DNA from 4 places in the Desulfosporosinus sp. BICA1-9 genome. Region 4 is predicted to be linked to each of the others. Evidence: riboswitches for the same ligand, from Rfam matches in the RefSeq annotation. Region 4 holds a riboswitch; each other region holds the start of a gene.
What was found. Region 4 has a riboswitch for thiamine pyrophosphate ahead of thiS (sulfur carrier protein ThiS). Riboswitches for the same ligand answer to the same signal wherever they lie in the genome.

Region 1: another riboswitch for thiamine pyrophosphate. It lies ahead of JL57_RS24845 (thiamine-binding protein); the one in region 4 lies ahead of thiS (sulfur carrier protein ThiS).
Region 2: another riboswitch for thiamine pyrophosphate. It lies ahead of JL57_RS09710 (thiamine-binding protein); the one in region 4 lies ahead of thiS (sulfur carrier protein ThiS).
Region 3: another riboswitch for thiamine pyrophosphate. It lies ahead of thiD (bifunctional hydroxymethylpyrimidine kinase/phosphomethylpyrimidine kinase); the one in region 4 lies ahead of thiS (sulfur carrier protein ThiS).

Annotation. Positions count from the first base shown of each region.
Region 1 is NZ_JUEE01000202.1:14,800-22,557, reverse strand. It holds gene JL57_RS24855 (ABC transporter substrate-binding protein) at 1-387, opposite strand, end outside; gene JL57_RS24850 (ABC transporter permease) at 424-1,188, opposite strand; gene JL57_RS24845 (thiamine-binding protein) at 1,191-1,481, opposite strand; TPP riboswitch at 1,593-1,697, opposite strand; gene JL57_RS24840 (FeoA family protein) at 1,966-2,232, shown strand; gene feoB (ferrous iron transport protein B) at 2,314-4,401, shown strand; gene JL57_RS24830 (FeoC-like transcriptional regulator) at 4,431-4,718, shown strand; gene JL57_RS24825 (TetR/AcrR family transcriptional regulator) at 4,811-5,410, shown strand; gene JL57_RS24820 (demethylmenaquinone methyltransferase) at 5,619-6,338, shown strand; gene JL57_RS24815 (CBS domain-containing protein) at 6,568-6,990, shown strand; gene JL57_RS35485 (hypothetical protein) at 7,004-7,132, shown strand; gene JL57_RS24810 (thioesterase family protein) at 7,248-7,628, shown strand; gene JL57_RS24805 (YigZ family protein) at 7,640-7,758, shown strand, end outside.
Region 2 is NZ_JUEE01000075.1:7,144-14,901, reverse strand. It holds gene JL57_RS09725 (ABC transporter ATP-binding protein) at 1-61, opposite strand, end outside; gene JL57_RS09720 (ABC transporter substrate-binding protein) at 72-1,070, opposite strand; gene JL57_RS09715 (ABC transporter permease) at 1,107-1,871, opposite strand; gene JL57_RS09710 (thiamine-binding protein) at 1,874-2,164, opposite strand; TPP riboswitch at 2,276-2,380, opposite strand; gene JL57_RS09705 (FeoA family protein) at 2,649-2,915, shown strand; gene feoB (ferrous iron transport protein B) at 2,997-5,084, shown strand; gene JL57_RS09695 (FeoC-like transcriptional regulator) at 5,114-5,401, shown strand; gene JL57_RS09690 (TetR/AcrR family transcriptional regulator) at 5,494-6,093, shown strand; gene JL57_RS09685 (demethylmenaquinone methyltransferase) at 6,302-7,021, shown strand; gene JL57_RS09680 (CBS domain-containing protein) at 7,251-7,673, shown strand; gene JL57_RS34020 (hypothetical protein) at 7,687-7,758, shown strand, end outside.
Region 3 is NZ_JUEE01000247.1:153-7,910, forward strand. It holds partial or broken gene JL57_RS30385 (diguanylate cyclase) at 1-766, shown strand, start outside; TPP riboswitch at 932-1,045, shown strand; gene thiD (bifunctional hydroxymethylpyrimidine kinase/phosphomethylpyrimidine kinase) at 1,140-1,943, shown strand; gene cytX (putative hydroxymethylpyrimidine transporter CytX) at 1,940-3,154, shown strand; gene thiM (hydroxyethylthiazole kinase) at 3,136-3,948, shown strand; gene thiE (thiamine phosphate synthase) at 3,941-4,567, shown strand; gene JL57_RS30410 (SDR family NAD(P)-dependent oxidoreductase) at 4,705-5,442, shown strand; gene JL57_RS30415 (M20 family metallopeptidase) at 5,574-6,755, shown strand; gene JL57_RS30420 (AI-2E family transporter) at 7,316-7,758, shown strand, end outside.
Region 4 is NZ_JUEE01000154.1:76,281-84,038, reverse strand. It holds gene thiE (thiamine phosphate synthase) at 1-191, opposite strand, end outside; gene thiH (2-iminoacetate synthase ThiH) at 188-1,318, opposite strand; gene JL57_RS19615 (thiazole synthase) at 1,322-2,116, opposite strand; gene thiS (sulfur carrier protein ThiS) at 2,130-2,330, opposite strand; TPP riboswitch at 2,464-2,564, opposite strand; gene JL57_RS19605 (DUF6506 family protein) at 2,770-3,078, opposite strand; gene JL57_RS19600 (biotin/lipoate A/B protein ligase family protein) at 3,691-4,752, shown strand; gene JL57_RS19595 (geranylgeranyl reductase family protein) at 4,728-5,840, shown strand; gene JL57_RS19590 (lipoyl protein ligase domain-containing protein) at 5,874-6,917, opposite strand; gene JL57_RS19585 (sigma-54-dependent Fis family transcriptional regulator) at 7,022-7,758, shown strand, end outside.

The DNA of each region.
Region 1 (7,758 bases), on a different contig from region 4:
AATATTCTTAGACGTTGGAGAAGCAAATCCTGAAGTGTTGTGTTGTAAAATTGCAGCTAACGAGAGAATCGGTACATCATTAGCGCGTGCCGTAGTCACTTGTTCCTGATGGCTCACTCCAAAATCTGATTTTCCAGCCGCCACAAGCTGCTCGACATTTCCAGAGCTAGAAGGCTGGATGAATTCAACATCTAAACCCTCCTTTGAGAAATACCCCTTTTCTTGGGCAACAAATAGCCCAGTGTGATTCGTATTGGGAGTCCAGTCCAGCATTAAGGTTACTGAGGTAAGTGGCTCTGTCGCGGAGGTCGCGGGTGATGTAGACTTGACCCCGCACCCTGACAGTATAAGAATAGGAATAATTAATAAAGCAAGCAGCTTTTTCATACTATTATCTCCCTCATGATTATTTTCTTTTATTAATCAACTTTGGTTTTTGCTATGGATCCACGGTAATGCGAGTCGTGCAAGGAGGGTAATGAGGGCGTAATAAAGAAAACTCAAGGCGGTAATTGTAAAAATTGCGGCAAAAACACGGTCTGTCAAAAAAGAGTGTGAAGAGCGCGTCAGATAAACTCCTAATCCCGAGCTGGAACCCAACCATTCTGCTATCACGGCCCCCATGACACTATAGGTAGCGGCGATTTTCAGGCCGGCAAAAAGGGAAGGAAGAGCGTTAGGCCAACGAACAATATAAAACATTTGCCAACGGGAAGCCCCCATACTTCTTAATAGATTTAGGAGGTCAGCATCAGTTAATTCTAGTCCTTCGATTAGACTGATAGTAACCGGGAAAAAACACACGATAATGACAATCATTATTTTAGGCAGAAGTCCATAACCCAGCCAAAGGATCAAAAGAGGTGCAACGGCTATCAGTGGAACCGTCTGTGAAATAATTAGAAACGGATATAGTAGGCGTTTTAGCCAAGGGGATAGGACCATCACGCCTGCTGTGATCAGGCTGAAGACGACGGCAAGTGCAAAGCCAACTGTTGTTTCAACTAAAGTAATCAGAGTATGCATCCAGATTAGTTGGCGAGTCTCCCATAAGGCTTTGGCTATTTGAGCGGGGGTGGGGAGAAGCCAGAGGGGAACTTGCGCAATTGTAACTACCATTTGCCATGTCCCTAGAAAAAAGAGAAAGAACAGTAGGGCGGGAATCCCTTTCCACTTCAGACAACCCATTATTATGTTCGATACTTAGCGATTTTTTCAGCAATCGTTGAGCCACTCGGGACATAATCCATTTTAATGTAGGCCATCACTCTTGAGGCTCCAGCACGAATGCAAGCTTCCTGAGCTTCTTTGATGATAGCCCAAAGCTGGTCTGGTTCGCCTTCCATTGTTGTCTCCATAGGACCAACTTCATAGGGAACCCCACTGGCGGCAATGACTTTGATCGCCTCGTCCACAACTTCGTAAATGCGGGATTCCTCCACTTTAGGGATAACCTGTAAGGCCATAATGATTTTTGCCATCGTTTTTTCCTCCTTCTTATGAACAAGTTTTTCGTGAGAGAGTCTGTTAGTGGTGCCGCATAGCGGCATGGGAGTCTGATTAGTACATAAAAAATACCGCATGTAATGCGGCGTACTTATTCTCAACCCTCCCTACGCTGGCATTACCCAGATCAGGTTAAGGGTCGGGCAGATTGCCCCTCTCAGCCATAAGTTCTAGCTCCCCTGTTACCATATTAATTTATGTCATTCTAACATAATGATTGTTGCGGCGCAATCTATAATTTCCCAATATTACTTGCGCTATTTGCCTTAGCGCCCCACTCGTTGAAGCTTGCAAATCCTGAGATTGGTTATTAAAAGTAGAGAAATTTACGTTGTACTTCAGAGAATATATATTGACAGTAACTAGAAAGAAGAGTATTCTAGAATAAATGAGATATATTCTCAGTTATTATTCGACTTAAGGTGAGAGTGATTATCATTTCCGTGAGGAGGGATGACGATGGAGCGCTTTTTGGGAGACTTAAAAACAGGTGAATGGGCACGTGTGGAGCGCATTGATGGCGGAGGAGCTTTGCGTCGCCGGATGATGGATATGGGTATTGTTCCAGGTGTCGAATTAGAAGTTGTTCGTCAAGCTCCTTTCGGTGGTCCGCTTCAAGTTCGGCTGAAAGGGTATTATTTAGCAATGCGCCGTGCAGAATGTGCTAAAATTGTTGTAAGTAAAAAAGATCCCAAATGTTATGACCCTTTATTAGCAAGTCGATAAATTCAAACGATTTATAATAAAGTTAAAACGTGATGATGCCGCTTGGACATACATATGCTCAGAGGGGGGAGGCGGCTGGACATGAAAATTGCGCTTATTGGAAATCCCAATGTAGGTAAGAGTACTGTATTTAATGCTTTAACGGGCTCGAACCAACAGGTCGGAAATTGGGCTGGTAAGACGGTTGAACGCAAGTCAGGTGTCGTCAAAAGAGCCAGCCAGGAAATAGAGCTGATTGATTTACCAGGAACCTACAGTTTGACCGCATACTCACAAGAAGAGATTATAACGCGTGAATATATTATTCGCGAAAAACCAGATGTTGTTATGGCTATGGTTGATGCTTCAAATATTGAGCGTAACCTCTATTTAGTTCTTCAAATCCTTGAACTAGTGCCTCGTGTGGTGATCGGTTTAAATATGCTGGATTTGGCTCAGTCTGCAGGAATTACGATTGAGTCTTCAAATTTGGCATTAGCCTTAAATGTTCCAGTCGTCGAAATTGTTGCAGCCAAAGGAAAAGGAATTGAGGAGTTCTTAACGGAAGCCATTCGGGTTGGAAAGCTGGAAAACGACCCTCTACCGAATGAGGTCAGTTATCCGAAAGTACTTGAACAAAAGATTCTCGCAATGGAAGCGTTATTGGTAGATACTCTATGGGTCACGAGGTACCCATTGCGCTGGTTAGCTATAAAACGTCTGGAGAGAGATCCGGAAATTGGGCAAACGTGGAAGATAAATTCTGGAAAGTTGCCAATAGGTAAGAGCAGGGATGCTTGCTGTGATCTTGGAGAGGCAGTTAATTACGAACTACAAGAATCGACTCCTCTTCCAGGGGAGTCTTTGCTGCAGGACTATGAGAGAGAGGGCTGGACTAAGGACCATTTTGAAATGGCCATTGCGGATGCTAAGTACCAATATATTTCGGCAATTTTACCGCAGTTTAGGAAGCACGAGAATCCAGCTAAACCTACCTTTACAGATAGACTAGATCGTTGGATTCTTTCTCCATTTTGGGGTTATCCGATTATGTTAGTCGTCTTAACAGTCGTTTTTTGGATGTCCTTTATTGCCAGTGCGCCTATAGGGGGAGCAGTTTCACTTGGCATGGCCTGGGTTGCCGAGGTGATGGTGGGCTGGCTACAATGGGTTCAGGCTCCAGAATTTATGCAAAGTTTAGTAAGAGATGGGATCTTTGCTGGAGTTGGTGCCGTTTTAGCCTTTGTGCCTCAAATCGCCATATTCTTTGCCCTTTTTTCGTTTATGCAGGACAGTGGTTATTTAGCGCGGGCTGCATTTTTAGGAGATCGATTTATGCAGCTCATGGGATTGCATGGAAAATCGTTTTTTTCCTTGATATCTAGTTTCGGGTGCAATGTTCCGGGAATTATGGCTACACGAACGTTGGAGGATCCTAAAGATCGCTTGATCACCATACTTATTAATCCTTTAATTCCTTGTGTGCCACGCTTAGGGGTAATGAGTGCTGTGGTGGCTGCATTTTTTCCAGGTTCTCGAGGTGCTCTGATTATGATAAGCCTTTTGTTGATAAGTATGCTGCTTGTAATGTTTTCTGCGCTCTTTTTAAGACGAGTGGTCAAGCATACGGAGCGATCAGCCTTTGTCATGGAACTGCCGCTCTATCATATTCCCACAGTGCGTAATATCCTAGTGCCAACCTGGCAAAAAACCTACTCCTTTCTAAAAAGAGCATGGACGTTCATTTTAGTGGCTTCGATAGTGGTCTGGATCTTAAGCTCTTATCCCCAAGGGGTCCCCATGAGCGAAACTTGGGCTGGCATAATGGGTGGTTGGTTAGCATTTATCGGACAACCATTAGGGTTCGACTGGCGAATCATGGTGGCGATCGTTTTTGGCTTTACAGCGAAAGAAACGACCTTATCAACCTTAGGTATTTTGTATGGTGTCGCTGCTGATGCATCGCAATCTATTGCTCAGGCCATGACAGGGGCTATGACCCCTTTAGGTGCCTATACATTTCTGGTAGTTTATATGCTTTATATTCCTTGTCTGGCATCCGTCGTAACAACCTATAAAGAATCACGAAACTTAGGTTGGACAAGTTTTGGAGTGGCATACAGCCTTATTCTGAGTTTTGTCATGGGATGGATTGTATTTCACGGAGGTCAAGCACTTGGATTTCGATAATTCTAACTACCCCAAGGGGGCGTATGACTATGCTTACCAGCATTATGGAAATACTGGCACGTAAGGAATCATTATCATTGGCTCAGTTAGCCGGGGAAGTCGGCTATTCCGTAAGAGAAGTCGAAGGTTTCTTAAACCAATTGGAACATATGGGTTATATTCGACGTGAACTCTTGGGGCAAGCCTGTGGTCTCAGCTGTGATTCAGATCAGGCCAGCGATCGCTGTGAAGGGTGCGGGTTTAAACCCAGCAAAACGTTCACGTTCTGGGTGCTTACAGAACGTGGGGAACAGCTTGTAGGTTCTAGGTTGATGTAAGGGTGTAAAAAATAAAAGATTAATGATATAATGCAGAAAAATATGACAATACCTTTTAAAACTTATGCATTAGAAGGGAGACCGTGTACTGCATGTCTAAGCCCCGTGAGGAAAAATATCAGGCTATCCTAGATGCGGCTACGGAGGCTTTTGCAGAGTATGGCTATTTTACCTGCCAAGTTTCCAAAATAGCCAAACTCGCTGGAGTAGCTGATGGTACAATCTATCTATATTTCAAGAATAAGGAAGATATCCTAGTTAGTCTTTTTTCGGATCGGATGGGTCAATTTATTGAAGAGATTCGCCACGCACTTGTGCAGTATAAAACAACACGGGATCGGCTACTGTGCATCATACGAACTCACTTCAGATATATGCAAGAGAATCGTGCCCTTGCTATCGTCACTCAGATAGAAATCCGTCAGTCCGATCCTAAAATTAGGGAGGCAATTTCAGGGCCTCTAAGAGAGTATTTTCAACTCATTGAACAGGTTCTCGCTGAAGGAGTTGAACGGGACGAAATCGCCTTAGCTGATATTAAGATTGGTCGACAAATGTTCTTTGGAACCTTAGATGCTGCAATCAGCGATTGGGTAAATTCCAAGAAACCACGTTCCTTAGAAGGGGTAGAAGAAATCATTTTTGATTTGATGTGCGGTGCATTCAAAATTAACCATAAGAGTAAAATATGACATTGATATAGCCAATAATTCGAAGAGCCTTCCGCTATCTCATATTGAAGTCGGAAAGGCTCTTTGTTTGAGTGTGTTTTTATAGAATTGAAGTGTAGCAAGAAATTTGTTCAAGCAAAAATTCTAGACAAAAGGCTCATGTTCGCGTAGTATTTAAGAAAATGTTTATACTATACTAAAAATAAGAACCATGATAGGGAGATTAACTATGGATTTTGCAGGTAAAGATAAAGCAACCTATGTACAAGAAACTTTCAATTCTATTGCTGGTCATTACGATTTCATGAATAGCCTAATGAGCCTCGGAATGGATAAACGATGGCGGCGTCTTGCAGTTCAAAGGGTTGGCGCAAAGCCAGGGATGCATATGCTGGATGTATGCTGTGGTACAGGTCAACTTTCTATGGAATTGGGAAGTGCGGTTGGAGTAGAAGGAACGGTTACAGGTTTAGATTTTTCACATAAAATGCTGGATGTAGCAAAACGTTCTTTGGAGCAATCCTTCAATAAGGATAGAATTAAATTTATTCAAGGAAATGCGATGGAACTTCCTTTTCCGAGTAATACGTTTGATGGTGCTACGGTAGGTTGGGGATTGAGAAATTTACCGGATTTACGACAGGGTATCAAAGAAATGGTACGTACGGTTAAGCCCGGAGGAAGAATTGTATCTCTAGATATGGCTAAACCAACTTTCCCGGGATTTAAACAAGCCTATTGGTTATACTTTGAAAAACTCATACCCTTAATGGGCAAAATCTGGGCTAGAAAAGCAAGTGCCTATCAATATTTACATGACTCGGCCCGGGAATTCCCGGCTCAGGAAGAATTGGTTCGTATTTTCACAGAGTGTGGCCTTGTAGAAACACGATTCGATAATTTGGCTGGGGGGGTTGTTGCCATTGTTTCTGGCACTAAACCCGATTAGCAAACTTAATACTAATTATTGTCACACAAATAAGGACTTCCAGGCGGATAGAAGATGATGCTTGGGAGTTTTTATAGTTCATAGCAACTATCGACGCTGACCCTGAATGGCCGACTGTCCCCTTAAACGCTGTTTTTATCTTGAGATATTAGAATCATCGTATGATTTTTGTAAAGTTGTCTATACTATCTTTGTTTGTTAAATGAAATAGTATAGGAGGTTCTAGGGCATGAAAGTTCGTGAGGTTATGACTACTTCTGTTGAATGTGCAGCACCTAATACCACAGTTGTGGAGTTAGCAACAATGATGAAAAATAATGATATTGGTTCAATTCCAATTTGTGAGGCTCAAAAAGTCATTGGTATTATTACTGATCGGGACATTGTTTTAAAAGCAGTTGCAGATGGCAAAAATATTGAAAAGCGTACAGCTAAAGAGGTCATGAACTCAAAGGTAATCACTGTGACCGCTGACCAAGATGTGCATGAGGCGGCAAGTTTAATGTCAAAATATCAAATCCGAAGACTACCAGTCGTAGAACAGGGGAAACTTATAGGAATTGTCGCCCTAGGTGACTTAGCTATCGAAAAAATCCATGTCAATGAAGCGGGAGATGCACTAAGTGAAATATCTCAAGGTGCTCATCATTAAATGAGGTGATTAAATGGGGGATTTTCGTGATCGTCTCGACTTAGGGACATGGGGAGCCTTTCGTACGGGATGGTGGGTCCTGCATATTGTAGGGATTTTGGTTGTCGGTTATATTGGCTTTTGGATAGCAGGGATGTATTAAGCTTACCAATTGCTAAAATCAAGGAAAAGCGTTGTGAAAAAAGTTCACAACGCTTTTATATTTGTGATAAACTTGTATAATATGTTTAATAAATAAGGTAAGGACGTGTTGGATTTTGAAGTTGTTAGTTGGGATGCAAGGTCAGGCACAAACCACGGTTTCTTTATTAAATACTGCCAAGGCTATGGGTAGCGGAACTTTAGAGGTATTCGCCACGCCAGCAATGGTAGCGCTTATGGAACAAGCTGCAGTCAATGCCCTAACTTTACCTGATGGGCAATCAAGTGTCGGTATTTCTTTAAACATTATACACTCAGCTGCAACTCCTATAGGTTCTAATGTCTATGCTACTGCTGAATTAGTTGAAATAGACCGTCGTCGGCTCACTTTTTCAGTGGAAGTACGTGATGAAGTTGGACAAATTGGCTCAGGAAAGCATGAACGAGTTGTGATCGATGTAGATTCTTTTCTGACAAAAGCTCGAAACCGAAAATAGGGGATGTGTACGTGGAAGAATTTTTTACGTTATCTGAAATAACTATTCGAGACCAAGTCATTGAAAAATCGCAATTCATTGGCGTTGCAGTTCCCCTACAGACGATGGAGCAAGTTGAAACGTCAATGCG
Region 2 (7,758 bases), on a different contig from region 4:
TTGATAGGTCCTTCTGAGGGTTAGAGTATGCTTTGGAAAGACCTTTAAGAGATAGTCCCATCTGGACCTCCTTAGGATTTAGGTAAGAAATCGTTCGTGAAGGCCTTGGCGGGATCAATCATCTTCTGCAACAGGTCACGTTCGACAAGCCATTTTGCATAGCCTTCCCAAACGGCTGATTTCTGAATCCCCCACTGAGGTGCATCGGCCTGATATTGAGGGCTGAGCCATGTCTGGCTGCTGCGAATTAAGTCAGGATTTGCTTCGGGTGCATGCTTGATTAATATCTCGGCAGCTTCCTGCGGATTCTGGATTGCGTATTGATAACCGTCACTAACTGCTTGTATAAAATGACGAATCACTGCTGGTTGGGATTGTGTCATTTTCTCGCTAGTAATCAAGACTGGCGTATAAAAATCGAGAGCAGGGTCAACGTCTTTAAGCCAAAGCATATCTAAAGTCTGTTTTCGTAATTCTGCTTCTTTGCCCGTCCAACCATAAAAGATCCAGGTTAAATCAATATCTTTGGTTAAAGAAATAAGTTGATCCGCTTCTCCAATATTAACCATCTTAATCTTAGAGAAATCAGCCTTTTCATTTTCCATGAGTGCTTTGAGAATAGCGTCTTCTGAGGGCAGGCCCCAACCACCGTAAGTCTTCCCTTCGAAGTCTTTGGCATTTTTAATATTCTTAGACGTTGGAGAAGCAAATCCTGAAGTGTTGTGTTGTAAAATTGCAGCTAACGAGAGAATCGGTACATCATTAGCGCGTGCCGTAGTCACTTGTTCCTGATGGCTCACTCCAAAATCTGATTTTCCAGCCGCCACAAGCTGCTCGACATTTCCAGAGCTAGAAGGCTGGATGAATTCAACATCTAAACCCTCCTTTGAGAAATACCCCTTTTCTTGGGCAACAAATAGCCCAGTGTGATTCGTATTGGGAGTCCAGTCCAGCATTAAGGTTACTGAGGTAAGTGGCTCTGTCGCGGAGGTCGCGGGTGATGTAGACTTGACCCCGCACCCTGACAGTATAAGAATAGGAATAATTAATAAAGCAAGCAGCTTTTTCATACTATTATCTCCCTCATGATTATTTTCTTTTATTAATCAACTTTGGTTTTTGCTATGGATCCACGGTAATGCGAGTCGTGCAAGGAGGGTAATGAGGGCGTAATAAAGAAAACTCAAGGCGGTAATTGTAAAAATTGCGGCAAAAACACGGTCTGTCAAAAAAGAGTGTGAAGAGCGCGTCAGATAAACTCCTAATCCCGAGCTGGAACCCAACCATTCTGCTATCACGGCCCCCATGACACTATAGGTAGCGGCGATTTTCAGGCCGGCAAAAAGGGAAGGAAGAGCGTTAGGCCAACGAACAATATAAAACATTTGCCAACGGGAAGCCCCCATACTTCTTAATAGATTTAGGAGGTCAGCATCAGTTAATTCTAGTCCTTCGATTAGACTGATAGTAACCGGGAAAAAACACACGATAATGACAATCATTATTTTAGGCAGAAGTCCATAACCCAGCCAAAGGATCAAAAGAGGTGCAACGGCTATCAGTGGAACCGTCTGTGAAATAATTAGAAACGGATATAGTAGGCGTTTTAGCCAAGGGGATAGGACCATCACGCCTGCTGTGATCAGGCTGAAGACGACGGCAAGTGCAAAGCCAACTGTTGTTTCAACTAAAGTAATCAGAGTATGCATCCAGATTAGTTGGCGAGTCTCCCATAAGGCTTTGGCTATTTGAGCGGGGGTGGGGAGAAGCCAGAGGGGAACTTGCGCAATTGTAACTACCATTTGCCATGTCCCTAGAAAAAAGAGAAAGAACAGTAGGGCGGGAATCCCTTTCCACTTCAGACAACCCATTATTATGTTCGATACTTAGCGATTTTTTCAGCAATCGTTGAGCCACTCGGGACATAATCCATTTTAATGTAGGCCATCACTCTTGAGGCTCCAGCACGAATGCAAGCTTCCTGAGCTTCTTTGATGATAGCCCAAAGCTGGTCTGGTTCGCCTTCCATTGTTGTCTCCATAGGACCAACTTCATAGGGAACCCCACTGGCGGCAATGACTTTGATCGCCTCGTCCACAACTTCGTAAATGCGGGATTCCTCCACTTTAGGGATAACCTGTAAGGCCATAATGATTTTTGCCATCGTTTTTTCCTCCTTCTTATGAACAAGTTTTTCGTGAGAGAGTCTGTTAGTGGTGCCGCATAGCGGCATGGGAGTCTGATTAGTACATAAAAAATACCGCATGTAATGCGGCGTACTTATTCTCAACCCTCCCTACGCTGGCATTACCCAGATCAGGTTAAGGGTCGGGCAGATTGCCCCTCTCAGCCATAAGTTCTAGCTCCCCTGTTACCATATTAATTTATGTCATTCTAACATAATGATTGTTGCGGCGCAATCTATAATTTCCCAATATTACTTGCGCTATTTGCCTTAGCGCCCCACTCGTTGAAGCTTGCAAATCCTGAGATTGGTTATTAAAAGTAGAGAAATTTACGTTGTACTTCAGAGAATATATATTGACAGTAACTAGAAAGAAGAGTATTCTAGAATAAATGAGATATATTCTCAGTTATTATTCGACTTAAGGTGAGAGTGATTATCATTTCCGTGAGGAGGGATGACGATGGAGCGCTTTTTGGGAGACTTAAAAACAGGTGAATGGGCACGTGTGGAGCGCATTGATGGCGGAGGAGCTTTGCGTCGCCGGATGATGGATATGGGTATTGTTCCAGGTGTCGAATTAGAAGTTGTTCGTCAAGCTCCTTTCGGTGGTCCGCTTCAAGTTCGGCTGAAAGGGTATTATTTAGCAATGCGCCGTGCAGAATGTGCTAAAATTGTTGTAAGTAAAAAAGATCCCAAATGTTATGACCCTTTATTAGCAAGTCGATAAATTCAAACGATTTATAATAAAGTTAAAACGTGATGATGCCGCTTGGACATACATATGCTCAGAGGGGGGAGGCGGCTGGACATGAAAATTGCGCTTATTGGAAATCCCAATGTAGGTAAGAGTACTGTATTTAATGCTTTAACGGGCTCGAACCAACAGGTCGGAAATTGGGCTGGTAAGACGGTTGAACGCAAGTCAGGTGTCGTCAAAAGAGCCAGCCAGGAAATAGAGCTGATTGATTTACCAGGAACCTACAGTTTGACCGCATACTCACAAGAAGAGATTATAACGCGTGAATATATTATTCGCGAAAAACCAGATGTTGTTATGGCTATGGTTGATGCTTCAAATATTGAGCGTAACCTCTATTTAGTTCTTCAAATCCTTGAACTAGTGCCTCGTGTGGTGATCGGTTTAAATATGCTGGATTTGGCTCAGTCTGCAGGAATTACGATTGAGTCTTCAAATTTGGCATTAGCCTTAAATGTTCCAGTCGTCGAAATTGTTGCAGCCAAAGGAAAAGGAATTGAGGAGTTCTTAACGGAAGCCATTCGGGTTGGAAAGCTGGAAAACGACCCTCTACCGAATGAGGTCAGTTATCCGAAAGTACTTGAACAAAAGATTCTCGCAATGGAAGCGTTATTGGTAGATACTCTATGGGTCACGAGGTACCCATTGCGCTGGTTAGCTATAAAACGTCTGGAGAGAGATCCGGAAATTGGGCAAACGTGGAAGATAAATTCTGGAAAGTTGCCAATAGGTAAGAGCAGGGATGCTTGCTGTGATCTTGGAGAGGCAGTTAATTACGAACTACAAGAATCGACTCCTCTTCCAGGGGAGTCTTTGCTGCAGGACTATGAGAGAGAGGGCTGGACTAAGGACCATTTTGAAATGGCCATTGCGGATGCTAAGTACCAATATATTTCGGCAATTTTACCGCAGTTTAGGAAGCACGAGAATCCAGCTAAACCTACCTTTACAGATAGACTAGATCGTTGGATTCTTTCTCCATTTTGGGGTTATCCGATTATGTTAGTCGTCTTAACAGTCGTTTTTTGGATGTCCTTTATTGCCAGTGCGCCTATAGGGGGAGCAGTTTCACTTGGCATGGCCTGGGTTGCCGAGGTGATGGTGGGCTGGCTACAATGGGTTCAGGCTCCAGAATTTATGCAAAGTTTAGTAAGAGATGGGATCTTTGCTGGAGTTGGTGCCGTTTTAGCCTTTGTGCCTCAAATCGCCATATTCTTTGCCCTTTTTTCGTTTATGCAGGACAGTGGTTATTTAGCGCGGGCTGCATTTTTAGGAGATCGATTTATGCAGCTCATGGGATTGCATGGAAAATCGTTTTTTTCCTTGATATCTAGTTTCGGGTGCAATGTTCCGGGAATTATGGCTACACGAACGTTGGAGGATCCTAAAGATCGCTTGATCACCATACTTATTAATCCTTTAATTCCTTGTGTGCCACGCTTAGGGGTAATGAGTGCTGTGGTGGCTGCATTTTTTCCAGGTTCTCGAGGTGCTCTGATTATGATAAGCCTTTTGTTGATAAGTATGCTGCTTGTAATGTTTTCTGCGCTCTTTTTAAGACGAGTGGTCAAGCATACGGAGCGATCAGCCTTTGTCATGGAACTGCCGCTCTATCATATTCCCACAGTGCGTAATATCCTAGTGCCAACCTGGCAAAAAACCTACTCCTTTCTAAAAAGAGCATGGACGTTCATTTTAGTGGCTTCGATAGTGGTCTGGATCTTAAGCTCTTATCCCCAAGGGGTCCCCATGAGCGAAACTTGGGCTGGCATAATGGGTGGTTGGTTAGCATTTATCGGACAACCATTAGGGTTCGACTGGCGAATCATGGTGGCGATCGTTTTTGGCTTTACAGCGAAAGAAACGACCTTATCAACCTTAGGTATTTTGTATGGTGTCGCTGCTGATGCATCGCAATCTATTGCTCAGGCCATGACAGGGGCTATGACCCCTTTAGGTGCCTATACATTTCTGGTAGTTTATATGCTTTATATTCCTTGTCTGGCATCCGTCGTAACAACCTATAAAGAATCACGAAACTTAGGTTGGACAAGTTTTGGAGTGGCATACAGCCTTATTCTGAGTTTTGTCATGGGATGGATTGTATTTCACGGAGGTCAAGCACTTGGATTTCGATAATTCTAACTACCCCAAGGGGGCGTATGACTATGCTTACCAGCATTATGGAAATACTGGCACGTAAGGAATCATTATCATTGGCTCAGTTAGCCGGGGAAGTCGGCTATTCCGTAAGAGAAGTCGAAGGTTTCTTAAACCAATTGGAACATATGGGTTATATTCGACGTGAACTCTTGGGGCAAGCCTGTGGTCTCAGCTGTGATTCAGATCAGGCCAGCGATCGCTGTGAAGGGTGCGGGTTTAAACCCAGCAAAACGTTCACGTTCTGGGTGCTTACAGAACGTGGGGAACAGCTTGTAGGTTCTAGGTTGATGTAAGGGTGTAAAAAATAAAAGATTAATGATATAATGCAGAAAAATATGACAATACCTTTTAAAACTTATGCATTAGAAGGGAGACCGTGTACTGCATGTCTAAGCCCCGTGAGGAAAAATATCAGGCTATCCTAGATGCGGCTACGGAGGCTTTTGCAGAGTATGGCTATTTTACCTGCCAAGTTTCCAAAATAGCCAAACTCGCTGGAGTAGCTGATGGTACAATCTATCTATATTTCAAGAATAAGGAAGATATCCTAGTTAGTCTTTTTTCGGATCGGATGGGTCAATTTATTGAAGAGATTCGCCACGCACTTGTGCAGTATAAAACAACACGGGATCGGCTACTGTGCATCATACGAACTCACTTCAGATATATGCAAGAGAATCGTGCCCTTGCTATCGTCACTCAGATAGAAATCCGTCAGTCCGATCCTAAAATTAGGGAGGCAATTTCAGGGCCTCTAAGAGAGTATTTTCAACTCATTGAACAGGTTCTCGCTGAAGGAGTTGAACGGGACGAAATCGCCTTAGCTGATATTAAGATTGGTCGACAAATGTTCTTTGGAACCTTAGATGCTGCAATCAGCGATTGGGTAAATTCCAAGAAACCACGTTCCTTAGAAGGGGTAGAAGAAATCATTTTTGATTTGATGTGCGGTGCATTCAAAATTAACCATAAGAGTAAAATATGACATTGATATAGCCAATAATTCGAAGAGCCTTCCGCTATCTCATATTGAAGTCGGAAAGGCTCTTTGTTTGAGTGTGTTTTTATAGAATTGAAGTGTAGCAAGAAATTTGTTCAAGCAAAAATTCTAGACAAAAGGCTCATGTTCGCGTAGTATTTAAGAAAATGTTTATACTATACTAAAAATAAGAACCATGATAGGGAGATTAACTATGGATTTTGCAGGTAAAGATAAAGCAACCTATGTACAAGAAACTTTCAATTCTATTGCTGGTCATTACGATTTCATGAATAGCCTAATGAGCCTCGGAATGGATAAACGATGGCGGCGTCTTGCAGTTCAAAGGGTTGGCGCAAAGCCAGGGATGCATATGCTGGATGTATGCTGTGGTACAGGTCAACTTTCTATGGAATTGGGAAGTGCGGTTGGAGTAGAAGGAACGGTTACAGGTTTAGATTTTTCACATAAAATGCTGGATGTAGCAAAACGTTCTTTGGAGCAATCCTTCAATAAGGATAGAATTAAATTTATTCAAGGAAATGCGATGGAACTTCCTTTTCCGAGTAATACGTTTGATGGTGCTACGGTAGGTTGGGGATTGAGAAATTTACCGGATTTACGACAGGGTATCAAAGAAATGGTACGTACGGTTAAGCCCGGAGGAAGAATTGTATCTCTAGATATGGCTAAACCAACTTTCCCGGGATTTAAACAAGCCTATTGGTTATACTTTGAAAAACTCATACCCTTAATGGGCAAAATCTGGGCTAGAAAAGCAAGTGCCTATCAATATTTACATGACTCGGCCCGGGAATTCCCGGCTCAGGAAGAATTGGTTCGTATTTTCACAGAGTGTGGCCTTGTAGAAACACGATTCGATAATTTGGCTGGGGGGGTTGTTGCCATTGTTTCTGGCACTAAACCCGATTAGCAAACTTAATACTAATTATTGTCACACAAATAAGGACTTCCAGGCGGATAGAAGATGATGCTTGGGAGTTTTTATAGTTCATAGCAACTATCGACGCTGACCCTGAATGGCCGACTGTCCCCTTAAACGCTGTTTTTATCTTGAGATATTAGAATCATCGTATGATTTTTGTAAAGTTGTCTATACTATCTTTGTTTGTTAAATGAAATAGTATAGGAGGTTCTAGGGCATGAAAGTTCGTGAGGTTATGACTACTTCTGTTGAATGTGCAGCACCTAATACCACAGTTGTGGAGTTAGCAACAATGATGAAAAATAATGATATTGGTTCAATTCCAATTTGTGAGGCTCAAAAAGTCATTGGTATTATTACTGATCGGGACATTGTTTTAAAAGCAGTTGCAGATGGCAAAAATATTGAAAAGCGTACAGCTAAAGAGGTCATGAACTCAAAGGTAATCACTGTGACCGCTGACCAAGATGTGCATGAGGCGGCAAGTTTAATGTCAAAATATCAAATCCGAAGACTACCAGTCGTAGAACAGGGGAAACTTATAGGAATTGTCGCCCTAGGTGACTTAGCTATCGAAAAAATCCATGTCAATGAAGCGGGAGATGCACTAAGTGAAATATCTCAAGGTGCTCATCATTAAATGAGGTGATTAAATGGGGGATTTTCGTGATCGTCTCGACTTAGGGACATGGGGAGCCTTTCGTACGGGATGGTGGGTCCTGCAT
Region 3 (7,758 bases), on a different contig from region 4:
AATTGTGGAACAAGCTTGTTATAGAATTCGTAAGGCTGTTGAGGAGTACAATAGCGAGAATTTAGAGTTTCCACTTAGCTTATCTATAGGATCTGCTGTAAGTGAGAAAACGAATGTGAATGTTGATATGGTCTTTAAAGAAGCTGATGATGGCATGTATCGGGAAAAACTACATCGAAGTAAAAGTACCCGCAGTGCCATAGTTCAGGCACTTATGAAAGCTTTAGAGGCTAGAGATTTTATCACGGAAGGGCATGCCGATCGTCTGCAAGACATAGTCCTAACCCTTGGAGAAGCAATGGGATTAGCCGAGCGTACTCTTGCAGATTTGCGATTGTTGGCCCAATTTCATGATATCGGCAAAGTGGGTATTCCAGATCGTATACTTTTTAAGCCTGGGCGTTTAACCTTTGAAGAATTTAAGGAAATGCAGCGACATAGTGAGATTGGACATCGGATTGCACAATCTGCCCCGGACCTGCTTCCCATTGCCGATCACATTTTGAGACACCATGAATGGTGGAACGGTCAGGGCTATCCTTTAGGACTTAAGGAAAACGACATTCCCTTAGAGTGCCGCATTCTGGCGATTGCGGATGCCTACGATGCCATGACAAGTAATCGTCCGTATCGAAAAGCCATGAGCCAAGAGCAAGCTTTTAATGAATTGATGGCAAACAGCGGGCTTCAATTTGACCCAAAATTAGTACCTATATTTGTTAAAGTATTTAGTTTCGATCAATCGTCGATCCGTCCGATAGGCTAAGATTGGTTTTACTGGATCAACATAACCCGAGGGAAATACTACTCAATGAGTAGTATGGGAATTAGAGGAAGCTGAAAAACTGACAAGTTAAGAGAACGGTGTAGAAATCGTGTCCGATAGGATTGACTAATCACATTTTCCATGTTATTTTTAACAAAATATATATGATGTGGGCAGGGGAGCTAGAAAGGCTGGCTGAGATTTAGACCCGATAAGGTCTAAGACCCTTTTAACCTGATCTGGATAATGCCAGCGTAGGTAAGCAGTTTTTACTCTTTTATGAAGATGAAAGAGCACAAACCCTATTCTGGGGATCTGTGCTCTTTTTAGTTTTTAAAGAGAGAATATTTAATAATGGAGGAGGTAGTCACCCGTGAAAAAAGTACTTACTATAGCTGGTTCAGATTCTAGTGGGGGAGCAGGGATTCAAGCTGATCTAAAAACGTTCTGTGCTCATGGTGTCTATGGAATGAGCGTAATAACCGCAGTCACTGCCCAAAATACCCAAGGAGTTTTTGCTGTTCAGGATATCTCAAGAGAGGTCATTGCTCAACAAATCGAAGCAGTTTTCGACGATATTGAGGTCGACGGAGTGAAAATCGGTATGGTTTCCCAAGTTCAAACTATCGAGGTGATTGCAGAAAAGTTGAAACACTATGCGCCTCAAAGGATTGTCTTAGACCCAGTCATGGTGTCTAAAAGCGGTTACCACTTGTTAAACCCGGAGGCAGAAGTAACTTTGAGTAGGGAATTATTGCCCATGGCAATGATCGTCACCCCTAATATTCCAGAGGCTGAGGTCATGACCAAAAGGTCTATTGGCACGCTAAAGCAAATGGAAGAGGCTGCTAAGGTGATTTATCAGATGGGGGCTAAGAATGTACTTTTAAAGGGGGGACACTTAGAGGATGACTCTGTAGATATCCTCTTTGACGGTCAGGAATTTAGTTATTTTAGCTCGGTTAGGATTGCTACTAAGAATACTCATGGGACAGGATGTACTCTTTCATCGGCAATCACTGCAAATCTGGCGTTGGGGTACAGCCTTAATCAAGCAGTCTCCTTAGCCAAGGAATATATCACAATTGCCATTCAACATTCTTTAGCGATCGGAAAAGGCGTAGGACCGACTCATCACTTTTACACATTATACAAAAAGGCAGGATTAATAGAGTGAGTATAGCTTCAAAAAATAATTTAAGTATGTTTAATTTTTCAACCCTTTGGTTTGGCGCAGCTATTTCAGTCGCCGAAATTTTAACCGGCGGGCTGTTGGCTCCCCTAGGATTTAAAATGGGGGTTTTGGCTATCCTGATTGGACACTTGGTTGGAACCTCACTTTTGGTGTTAGCAGGAATCATCGGAACTAATGAGCGCATTCCTGCCCTGGTATCAACTCGAATTTCCTTTGGAAAATACGGTTCCTATCTATTTTCTGTTTTAAATGTTTTACAATTATTGGGTTGGACGGCTGTGATGATAATCGTCGGGGCCAGGTCGGTTAACCAGATCAGCAAAACCTTATGGGGATTTGATCAGCTGACGGTTTGGAGTCTGATTATTGGAGTCTTTATTATGATTTGGGTATGGCTTGGAAAAGATAGCGGCTGGAAAAAGGCGAACCACATAGCTGTGGTGCTATTGTTCTTGTTAACGATTATCTTGAGCACTATCATTTTCAGCAACCATGAACTGTTTACCAAACAGGTTGTCGGAGATATGTCTTTTGGCTTTGGTATAGAATTAGCTGTAATCATGCCTTTATCCTGGTTACCATTGATCTCTGACTACACACGCTTTGCTAAGTCAAGGAGAGACGGTGCCTGGGGCAGCTGGCTTGGATACTTCTTTGGCAGCAGTTGGATGTACATTATCGGCCTGGGCGCAGCGATCATCGCCTCGGACGCTGATCCCGCCGCAATGTTATTAGCAGCTAATCTCGGTATTGTAGCCTTAGGAATTATTGTCTTGGCTACGGTAACCACTACCTTCCTGGATGCTTATTCGGCTGGGGTCACATTTCTCAACATTTTCCCTAAATTAAATGAGAAAACGGTTGCCTTGGTCATGACTGGGATTGGAACCGGACTTGCGATTATCGTTAATATTGAGCAATATGAGCATTTTCTTTATGCCATTGGATCAGTGTTTGCGCCCTTATTTGCCATTCTCTTGACGGATTATTTCCTTTTAAAGAACAAGAAAATCCAACCTGAGCTTTTGATAAACTGGGGTACGTTACTCCTCTGTGCAGTGGGTACAGCTTTATACTATAGGTTTATCAAGTTAGACTTTGTTCTGGGCTCTACAATTCCTGTGATGCTGATTATCAGCATCTTACATTCTATAACATGGAGGTTGACTGCTAAATGGAAATACGTGAAGTAATCTTTGAAAACCTAAGGCTTGTTAAAGAAAAAAGTCCCTTAATTCACCATATTACCAACTATGTCACTGTGAATGATTGTGCGAATATTGTCCTAGCCATCGGAGGTTCCCCTGTGATGGCAGATGATCTGGAGGAAGTGGCAGAAATGGTTGGCTTTGCTTCTGCCCTAGTTCTTAACATTGGCACTCTTAATTCCAGAACGATTGAAAGCATGCGAGTCTCCGGATTACGGGCGAAAGAATTAGGTGTTCCGGTGATCCTAGATCCGGTAGGAGTTGGGGCCACGAAGCTGAGAACAAACACTGCAGAAAAGTTGATTAAGGAGTTAAAACTTGAGGTTATCCGGGGGAATATGTCAGAGATCAAAGTCTTAGCCGGCCAAAATGTAGCTATAAAGGGAGTTGATTCGCTAGCGGACGAACAAGATAGTTCGGTGATTGCCAAAAAACTAGCCTCTGAATTAGGCTGCGTGATTGCCATAACTGGTAAAACGGATGTTGTTTCTGATGGACGTCGAGTGTGCTTACTGGATAATGGCCACCGAATTTTGGCGGATGTTACAGGAACAGGGTGTATGACAACCTCCCTCGTGGGAACCTTTTGCGGCGTCACTAAAGATTATTATACGGCGGCCGTGGCTGGCATTATTAGTATGGGCTTGGCAGGAGAAATCGCTCAGGCTTCATTACGCCATGGGGAAGGGATCGGAACCTTTAGAACCAGATTGTTGGATAGCATCTATAATCTGACTCCCGAAATCCTAGCTAAAGAAGGTAAAATTAGTTATGAGTAAAGTTAAGGTCGACTACACTTTGTATTTGGTCACAGATCGAAAACTTCTCGGAGAGCGGGATTTGGCTCAGAGTATTGAGCTAGCCATACAAGGTGGGGTAACCTTGGTGCAGCTTAGGGAAAAATCCCTTTCTACCAAGGATTTCTTACAACTAGCCATTGAAGTAAAAGCGATAACCTCTCGCTACCAAATTCCCCTAATTATAAATGACCGTCTAGACATTGCTCTCGCGGTCGATGCCGAGGGATTACATGTCGGACAAGAAGATCTGCCTATGCTAAAAGCAAGAGAGTTGTTTGGCCCTAATAAAATCATTGGGGTCTCTGCCAGTACCTTAGAAGAAGCCATTCTTGCCCAACAACAGGGTGCTGACTATTTAGGAGTCGGAGCTGTATTTAGCACATCAACTAAGACTGACGCCCCAGAAGTCAGTCTCGGGCAATTAGAACTTATTAAGAGAACAGTCAAAATCCCTGTTGTGGCGATCGGTGGAATTAATCTGACGAACCTAAAACACGTTATGGATACCGGAATTGACGGGGTTTCAGTCGTATCTGCCATTTTGGCAGTAGAAGACATTCTAATGGCGTCCAAGCAGTTAAAGGAACTTATTAGATAGTCAACTCCATTAGCTAAAGTTGAACATCGAGACGATGCTCATTCTTGTCCTATTATTCCTTGTCTAGGATAAACCTGTGGGTTATACTAGAAAAACGAAGGTAGTACATAATACTTGCTTACAAGGAGAGGATTATAATGTTAAACGATAAAACAGCATTGATCACTGGAGGCGGGACCGGGATCGGTAAAGCGATCGCCTTAAAACTAGCCCAGTCTGGAGTTAATATTGCGATTAATTACTCTCGATCTGAGCAGGAAGCGCTTAAAACTAGTCAAGAAATCAAGGATTTAGGAGTTCGATGCCTAATCTATAAAGCGGACGTTGCTCGGGATGCTGAAATTAGGGCAATGATTAGTCAAGTAACTTTGGATTTTGGCAAGTTGGATATATTAGTAAATAATGCGGGAACGACCCATTTCGTTGATCATTCAGACCTTGAGGGAATGAAAGAGGAATACTGGGATGATATCTTGGGAGTTAATGTAAAGGGATTGTTCTTTTGTTGCAGGGCGGCTTCTGCCGAACTTAAGAAAAGTCGAGGCTGCATCGTGAACATCACATCGATAGCAGGCTTAACTGGATTAGGTAGTTCTATCGCTTACTCTGCTTCTAAAGCGGCAGCAATAAGTGTTACAAAGTCGTTAGCTAGAGTGCTGGCTCCTGAAGTTAGGGTTAATGGTGTTGCACCAGGAATTGTCCAAACCCGTTGGGTGGAAGGGAAGGAAGAGCATATTTCTCGACTTGCTGCAGGTACACCACTGGGACGAATTGCAGATCCTGAAGATATTGCTGAGGTCGTCTATTCCTTGGTCGCCCATGCAGGGTTTATGACCGGACAAACAGTCGTGGTCGACGGAGGAAGCTTTATCTAAAAGGTAAGGGTATGCCCCAGCAATTCATTGCTTATATTTAAGCATGGCTTACCGTCCGAATTATCCAGAGGCCTAGCGGCGGTTAGCCATCAGATAAAGTACTTACTGAAGGTTTTCAAAGGAGTTAATTTATGAAAATTGACAATTTGAATAGCTTGGTAGATTCAATCAAGGATGAAGTCATCTTTTGGAGACGTCAGTTGCACCAAAATCCTGAGTTATCTTATCATGAAGAAGAAACCTCAGAGTTTATTTTTCACTTGCTCCAGTCCTTTGGTTATTTTGAGGTAACACGTCCGACAAAAACTAGTGTGATGGCTCGTTTGATTGGCAAGCAGCCCGGCAAAGTGATTGCCATTAGGGCGGATATTGATGCTTTGCCTATTCAAGAAGAATCTCTGGTAGATTATGCTTCTCAAAATCCTGGAGTGATGCATGCTTGCGGGCATGATACACACACTGCTATGCTGCTAGGCGTTGCCAAACTATTCAGTAGCTTGTATTTCCAGTTAAAAGGAGAGTTACGCTTAATATTTCAGCATGCTGAGGAAAAGTTCCCACCAGGGGGTGCTGAAGAACTCGTCCAAGCAGGGGTAATGGAAGGTGTAGACGCCGTCATCGGAGGGCATATATGGGCAGCTTTAGAAAGCGGTAAAGTCGGCTTGGCGTATGGTCCAATGATGGCCTCACCGGATTCGTTTTATCTCACGATCAAGGGAAAGGGTGGACATGGAGCAATGCCCCATCAGACGATCGATGCCATTACCATTGGGGCAGAAGTGGTAGTTAACCTGCAGCATATTGTGTCACGTAATATAGATCCATTAGATCCTGTGGTAATCTCGGTAGGTCGGTTTGTTGGTGGTACTCAAAATAACATTATACCAGGCACTGTGCAAATAGACGGTACAATCCGTACCTTGAATCCTAAGCTGCGCCAAGAGGTTCCACTTTTAATTGAGCGAGTAGTCAAGGGAATTACCTCAGCTCACGGAGCAGATTATGATTTAAACTTTATCTTAGGCTACAGACAAGTGATCAATGATGATCGGATCGTTCAGGTTCTGGAAGAGACAGTACGTGAAGTGATGGGGGACGAAGGGATTGCGTTTGTCCGACCTAGCATGGGCGCAGAGGATTTTTCCGCCTATTTACAAAAAGCTCCGGGTGCGTTCTTCTTCTTAGGAGGAGGGAACAAGGAAAAAGGATGCGTCTATCCGCATCATCACCCTTGCTTCAGTATTGATGAGGATGCTATGCAAAAGGGTATTAATATCTTTATGCATACTGCACTAAAACTTCTTGCTGAATAGGTACCACTAGTCTTCGAAGGTGCTCGATCCTTTTCAGTTCAGGGTTGTTGACAGGAAGAAGATTTCAGGTATAATAAAGACAGATCAAATACAATCAAGATTCAGATTTAAGTTGTTGGTCGCGTGCTAGGCATCGTTTCGATTCATCGAAAGTAAGCATTGCTATCAGTTAACAAATGCTGAATTTCGGAGAACTGGAGCCACCTAGCTGGGTGGTTTTTGTAGTTATTAGAAAGATTTCCCTTAAAGTTCCTTCCTTAATGAATCAGTGCTCTGCTACCTAATCATTTTTATATTTTTATTAGAAGATGCAGTTGCTTGATTGAACGCAGTTAACTTAATGTAAACTGAGTAGTGGAGGTCACTCACTGGAGTGGATTTTTCTTTTTCATATGAGTATACTGGCTTAATATTGGTAGATCCTTAGTTGAAGCACTGATATATGGGGAACAGTAGATTGTGGATAAACCTTTATACGGGCAATATAACGTGATATTATGTTAGATAATACGGTAATTTGAAAAGAAATTGAGAATTAAATCGGGAGGCTAACATTATAAATGGATTATTATAAGAATTTTTTTGAAAGTAAGTTATTTAAAAAGATTATATCTTTGCTACTTTTATTTGCAATTATAATTAGTATTAAACCCATGATGAATTTGTTATTATTAACGTTTATGTTTTCTTTTATCTTATACGGAATTCAAAATTACATTTTTAAGAAAATTGTCAAACTAATGCCCATTAATCGAACCGGGATTACCTTTACTATCTTTATAATATTGGCTTCTGCCATGGTATTCTTTATCTATAAATATATACCCATCTTAAGTAAACAGTTATTATATATCGGAATTCAGCTCAGCAATTTTGATATCAATAATTATGAAGATGCAATAAATCCTAATGTAAGGGAAGCAATTAGTACAAACATTCAATCTTATGTTGTTGAGGGTGGAACTTATCTTATTCATTCGGTAACAAACATTTGGAAATTTAG
Region 4 (7,758 bases):
TCATACATTTCCCTAACCTTCTTGGACTTCTCCCGGTACTGAAGGATCGGTACGCCGCTGGCTACGATCTCACTGGCCACCTCGATATTGCTCCGGCCTTGAGAGTGAAGCTCAGAGGTAAGGGCATAAATGCCTACGGGAAGGGTATGCCTATTTGAAAGTCCATTCAGTCCAGTCATTAAATGGTTCATTGTGCTACAGCATTCCTTTCCCGCATATTCACCCAGTCACAAAAAGCTGGTAGATAGCCTTTGGCCCGGATCATTTGTACTACTTCCGGAACGGATCGTTCGTCAGCAATTTCAAATTGGGCACTGCCTACGTTGTCTGTCTCACTATAACCACCAACGGAAGTGAGAGCGCCGGCCGAGATTCGTGTAATTCCGAGGGGAAGCAAATTTTCCCGCATTTGCGGACTTTCTCGTGTGGACAAGGTAAGCCCAGCCCGAGGTAGAAACAATCGGTAAGCCAGAATAATTTGAACTAAAGCGGCATCCGTTACGGGAGTCGCAAATGAGCTAAAACTGCCGGCATAGGGCCTAAGGCGTGGTACTGAAATAGCTACTTCGACCCCGGGGTACTTTCTTTGCAAGTAGTCGGCATGGAGTGCTGAATAAAAGGCATCCCGCCGCCAGTCCGAGATACCTAAGAGCGCTCCGATGTTTATGGAGGAGATTCCAGCAGAACAGGCTCGCTCCGGTGCCTCCAAGCGGTAGTGATAATCCCGCTTTGGTCCGGAAGGGTGTACCAGAGCATAGGTGCTTTCCTGGTAGGTTTCTTGAAAAAGAGTGACAGAATCAACCCCCGCCTCGTACAAACGTCGGTATTCCTCAGTGGATAGGGGATACACTTCAAGTCCCAGTGAGGCAAACATTGGTCGTAAAGCACGGACGCATTGCTCGATGTAAGCGGGTCCGCTTTGTGAGCGGGATTCTCCCGTCAAGAGCAGCAAATGTTGCAGCCCAGTCGATGAGATGGCTTCACCTTCCTTTATAGCCTGTTCGACGCTTAGCTTGCACCGTACAATTTCGTTTCCAGCGTGGAAACTACAATACAGGCAGCTATTGCTACAAAAATTAGCAAGATATAAGGGAGTGAACAAACCGATCGTGCGGCCGAAATGGCGGATAGTTAAAGCTTGAGCCTTTTTGGCCATTGGCTCTAGGTATGGTTGGGCAGCTGGGGAAAGCAAGATCGCCAAATCTTCTGGGAGAACAGTTTCACGGGCTAACACCCGCTCTACGTCTACTCTGCTATAACTCGTCCAGATCGATTCTGGGAGCCTTTGTTGCCATTCAGTCTTTTGCTCGTAGAACATACGTTAACCCTCCTGCAAAAAACCAGTCAAGGGGGAAGACGCCTCGGCTGTTACTCGTCGTTCTCCCGGTCCAGCTAAATAGCCCAGCCGTCCTGCGGCTACGGCCAAGCGGAAGGCTTGGGCCATGAACACCGGATCTCCTGCTGTCGCAATTGCCGTATTTACAAGTACGGCAGCCGCTCCCATTTCCATGGCCTCTGCTGCCTCGGATGGTCGTCCGATGCCAGCATCGACAACAATCGGTAGGGAAATTTCCTCGATCAAAATCCGAATAAGTTCTTTGGTTTGTAAGCCACGGTTGCTTCCAATTGGTGACCCTAAGGGCATAATTGCTGCCGCGCCGGCATCCTGCAGACGCCTGGCTGCCCCCAAATCCGGGCTCATATAAGGAAGTACCACAAATCCATCGTTCGCGAGTTGTTCTGTGGCCCGAATCGTCTCCCAATTATCCGGCAAAAGGTAGCGTTGATCCTGTACAACCTCGATTTTAACCCAGTTCCCGCAGCCGGCAGCCTGAGCCAAGCGGGCGATTCGCACGGCTTCCTCAGCAGTGCGTGCACCGGAGGTATTCGGCAATAAAATGGTGTTCTGAGGTAAGTAATTTAGAATATTCTCCTGAGGGTTTTTCCAATCTACTCGGCGTAAAGCCATTGTTACCACCTGGGAGCCGCTAGCTTCCAGTACTCGGGGCACAATTTCATGAGACGAAAATTTACCGGTTCCTACGAACAGACGACTGAGTAAATTGACTCCTCCGATGAGTAAACTGTCATCCGATGGATTTATACCCTGTATGATATCGTTCACGGTATCAGCCACCTCCCATAAAAATTAAGATTTCCAAACTATCGCCATCACTTATTGCAGTACTTTGCCAGAGCTCTTGTTTTAGAATTTTCCCATTGAGCTCCACGACCCCAGCTTTTAGGGTCACAGCTTTGTTTTCGAGCAACTGGAATACGGTACATTCTGGGGTAAGCTCCTGCGCTTCACCGTTTAGAATAATCTGCAACAGACCATCCTCCTTTCATCTGTTCTTCATACCTTTTTGCTAAGGATTCCCGTCTCACTACCAAGGAACCAGGGAGGGTATAAACTAAAAAAAAATGAGAACTGCGGTAAGCAGTTCTCATTTATACTTCTATAAGCATAACGATTAGCTTCCCTCCGCTGGTATTAACCAGATCAGGTTCAAAGGGATCGAGTTTCCTCATCTCAGCCCCGAAGGGCGCCCCTAGCAAAAAGACGTATTTAGTTGTGAGTGGGCATTATTTGCCTGCGTTAGTATTACATCTATGCCATTATATAACTAAAAGAGTTAAGGTGTAAATATTGAATAAAGTATATTGAAAAATTTGAGTTTTTCTCTCGGGGAAATTGATTAGCTATGGTGTCAGGATTTCTAACGTGACAGTAAGAGTTTGATGAGTTATCCTTACAGCCCTTGGTGGCTAAGTTAAGAATAGATCATCTCCGCTTTTTCCGCTCAAACCGGGGTGACTATCAAATCGTACTGTACCCACTGGAATTTTCTGTTCTACAGCTTCAACGATCTTTGCCGTCCCAATGTTACCAAATCCTCCGCATAATTCCAACACCTGAACTCCTTCAGTAACCAGTTGTTGTGCAAGAATAACAGCTTCCTGATAATTTTGGACTCCCCGAATGAGTAGAGTAACCTGTGGAGTTTGAATATCTGCCTGATGTAGTGAAGGGTCGGCTTGAGGTGCAAGGAAAATAAAGGCGGCTTTTAATGACAATTAAATCACATCCTCTCCATACTAATTTATTTTTGGATTCACAGAGTAGAACGGAAAAACAAGTGCATACCTGTGATGACTATAATAAACATGCAATTCATATGCCAAGAAGTTTCATCCAATCGTGAGACTCCCACTTCTTGTAAGTGGGAGTGGTACCCCGTACTCTGCTTCGGTGACGAAAGCCTCCTTTCCCAATAGGACCGCTTGGCGGCGAAGGAAGTAGACTCCATCCTACGGCGCGATAGTATTCGTTAGTGGATCTGCGCCTTCGGCATAAGTCTATCCTACGCCGATAGGTATGCTTTTCGGGTTTGCGGCTACGGCGATACTCTCCACTGGATACTATCGTACTGGAGACTTACGTCACCGAAGTCTCGATGTTCAACTTTTGTTGAACGAGTTCACTAGGCTTGGCATATGAATTGCATATTGATATTAAGAAAAGATATAAGGATGAAAATAAAGAAGAATACCCGAAGGCTAAAATTGGCTGAATTACTAACGTGCATTAATAAAAGGAGGCACTATTTATTGTTCGATTTTCGTCCACTGTTCGAAAACCGAACAGTGGACATGATCGACAAACTACTATATTAAAGGAGGACTCTAGTGGTGATAAATTGGCGACTACTTGACAATAATCCATTAATTTCAGCTGACCACATGGCTTTAGACGAGGTCCTGCTTGCTTCCCGAAGCGCAGGGAAATGCCCGAATACATTGCGCTTTCTCCAATTTTCTCCCCGTTGTGCTCTATTGGGTTTGCATCAAGCGGTAGAGTTAGAAATTGATGAAGAATATTGTCGGAGAGAAAGTATTGAAATCAACCGTCGTATCACAGGAGGGGGAGCGATTTTTTGGGGACCGTCCGAACTAGGATGGGAAATTTATGCGGGTAAGGATTGGCTGGCGGGAAGAAATCTCGATGAGGTTTATAAGCTGTTGTGTGAAGTTATGGTCAAAGCATTGGCCGATCTTGGAGTAAAGGCAATGTTCCGGCCCCGTAACGATATTCAAGTTGGTAATCGTAAGATTTGCGGTACAGGGGGGGCAGAATTAGACAAAGCCTTTGTCTTCCAATGCTCTTTACTTGTTGATTTTGACGTTAAGAGCATGGTCAAGGTACTGAAAATTCCAATGGAAAAAATAAGTGATAAAAATATTAGCGCGGTAGAGGACCGGGTAACGTGGCTTAAAAGAGAGCTCGGTCAGGTTCCGGATATGTCCAAGATTAAAGAAGTCATTTGTGCGGCATTCACATCTGTTATGGATATGCAATTTATTAGGGACGAACTTAATTCATGGGAAGAGGCATTATTTCGAGAGAAAAGAATGTATTTTCATTCGCCTGAATGGATTTATAAAGTTCATTTATCAACTGAGGCGGGAGAAATAAAGGAAGCTTGCCTTAAAACACCAGGCGGATTAATCCGGGTGGTTGTCAAGACGGAGTTAATGGCACGAGTTTTGAAAAGCGTATTAATTAGCGGGGATTTCTTTACACATAATCCGTCGGTTATCTTTGAGCTTGAGGCCCGTTTAAAAGATTGTCCCTTGGAAGGGGACAAAATTGAGGAGATAATCAGGTCCTTTTTCAAGGCTTACCCAGATCAAATTCCCGGTGTGAGCGCTCAGGATGTGGAGTCATGTGTGCGCAGTGCCTTAAGATGAACGCTGAGTTTGAAATTGACGAGCCTCCTATTTTGGCTAAATCTGATGTTGTAGTAATCGGAGCTGGCCCAGCGGGTAGCTCCGCTGCCGCTACAGCGGCTGCCGGTGGGGTTTCGGTTTTGATGTTGGACAAGAAAGAGCATATAGGTTTACCAGTTCAATGTGCAGAGTATGTACCGTTGAGTTTAGCTGCAGAAGTACCTGTTCCGGCTGCTTGTATAGCTCAAAGGGTGGAAGGTTTCATTACCTATATTCATCGAGAACAAGTGGCTCAAACACGGGCACCAGGTTACATACTTAACCGGGATGTCTTTGATCGTTATTTAGCTGAGAGAGCAGTTCAATCTGGGGTTAAGTTATTCACTAAAGCACAGGCAGTAGCAGTTAAGGATCAGGGCGTTTTAATTAATAAACAGGGAAGATTATCCATGGTTAAAGCGGGAATTGTTATAGGTTCGGAAGGACCTAAATCCGTGGTAGCCCAGGCGATACACTGCCCGCCTCAGGTTTTGGCCTATGCTAAGCAAATCACGGTCAAGTTGAGGAAAAGGTTGCAATGGGCTCAAATTTACTTTAGTCCATCCAGCCCCGGCGGATATGCCTGGCTCTTTCCTAAAAATAATCTGGCAAATGTCGGGGTTAGCATTGATTTGAGTTTAGGCGGAAATATAGCAACAGCTTTAGCGGAATTTCAGCAATATTTAATCAAAGAAGGGGTAATTAGTGAAGAAGTGATACGAACGACTGGAGGAGCGATTCCTATCGGAGGACCCCGATTAAGGATGCAACAGAAAAACCTAATGTTAGTTGGGGATGCGGCAGGACATACTCATCCTATCAGTGGAGAGGGGATTTTTCCGGCAATAGTGGCTGGAAAAATCGCGGGTTCTTTAGCAGTTGACAGTATTCGATCGGGTGACATTAACTTATTAGCACAGTATCCCTGGCAGTGTTTTACAAGATTTGGGGAATTTATAAAAAGGGGTTTTGAAAGGAAAGTAGAATATAATAGAAATTGGGAAAAGACGGATTTTTCCGTCTTGGTACGGAAAACTTGGTTCGCATTCCCAGAGTACTTTGAATGTTAGATCGGCAGTTTAACTGTCATACTAAAGGGCTCATCACGTTTCCACAGCGTTTTTTCCGCTAAGAGTATGGGCTAGAATTTCTGCATTTAAGGGGTTTAAGGCATGTGCTTCCGAACAGGCCTCATTTAATGTATTAAAATCCATCTTTTTTCCTTGGAGGCAGTATTCCAACCGTCGTAAAAGTAAGGGAGGGATTAAGCGATTGGAGTCACTCAAGGCTATTTTGGTAATTCGCTGACCAGCGAGGACTAAACGGCAGGTCAGGTCAGTAATATCAAGAGAGACCTGGTATTCTCTGATATAACAGTTTTCAGCTACTTTAATCTCCCGATAGAGGAGGCGACGCCCGGCTTCCATGAGCCATTCCTTGGATTGAAACATAGGGGAGAGTTTGCGGATTTCTTCAAGGACCCGGTTATCTGGTTGGGCTGAAGTAAGCGAGAAGGCTCTGGCGAAGTTGATTTTAAGCCTTTCGATTACTTCCTCTCGACTTACAGCTCTCCCCATTTCCGACTGCAATGTCGTGAGGTTTGCTTGCATTTGATATAAATACTCTTGGCGGAAATCCTCTGATGGGACACGGATAATAGAAGACATAACCTCAAAATTGAAATCCATTAGAATATTCCCAACTAAGACATTACACTCTCCAATTTGACCTGCGCCGTTGCCAGAAATCTTTTTGGAGTTAACAATTAAGTCACAAGGCGAGCGTAACTCCACCGCTAAGTTGAAATCCCGAAGAGTTTGCACTACAGGTTCAAGGAGCTTTCTGTAAAAAAGCTCCCGGTTGGTGGGAATGATTGGATTGTTTCGATGTAGGACAACTTGGAAAAAAACTTGCCGATGATCCAGAAATACTAATCCGCCTCCAACTTCGCGACGAAATAGGGGGAACCCGAGTTCTTTACAAGCTTTTAAATCGACTTCACTGGGTATATCTTGATGGAACCCTGCACAAACATAAGGGGTTGCCGGGGTACAGAGTATTAACGCCTCCCGGTTTAGGTGGGCTAAGGCGTGATATATAACCTGTGATTCAAACCAAGGAACGGTGCCAAGATTGTAAAATTCCATACTGAGAACTCCTAACTTCAAAGAGTTAAACCTTTATTTTTATTTGATGCAAATCCTGTGCCAAAAATGATCTCGTGTTAAACTTTAAAGCTTTGGAGGTGCTTATGATGTACACCCAATCCCTGAAATATGTAAAAGATCCGCTTCGGGCGTGGGAAAATTTTGTCAAGAGGGGTATCACTGATGTAGTGGTTACACGTCCAGAGATCCTGGAATCTTGGCAGCGCTGTCGGGCACTTGGCGTAGATCCTTATGATGGCATAGGTAAAGATAGATCGGATCACAACGAATTACAACAACTTTTCATTTCTAACTCTCAATTAGTAGAGGTAGCCAAACCCTTCATGCATACCGTCTACCAAAGTGTAAAGGGTTCGGGATTCATGGTCGTGATTACAGACAAGGAAGGGCGGATTTTGCACACTTGCGGAGATTCAGGGATTCTGGATAAAGCTGCAAGTACAATTCGATTTATAAAGGGTACTAACTGGTCGGAACAGGCTGTGGGGACCAACGCCATCGGGACAGCGTTGGCCATGAATAAAGCCATTCAAATTTCTGGGCCCGAACACTTTTGCCAATCGCATCATTACTGGACATGTTCTGGAGCCCCGATTCATAATTCTCTCGGGAAAATTATCGGATGCTTTGATATCTCCGGCCCCGCCGAATATGTGTATTTGCATACATATGGTATGGTTGTCACGGCAGTAGAAGCCATAGAAAATCAATTGCGGAAGGAAGAAATCCAGGAGGAAAAGAAACGAGCATATGAACTATTGAGTGCAGCAACGGAGAGTGTGACTGAAGGATTGCTGGCTGTTGATAATGAAGGGCGGAT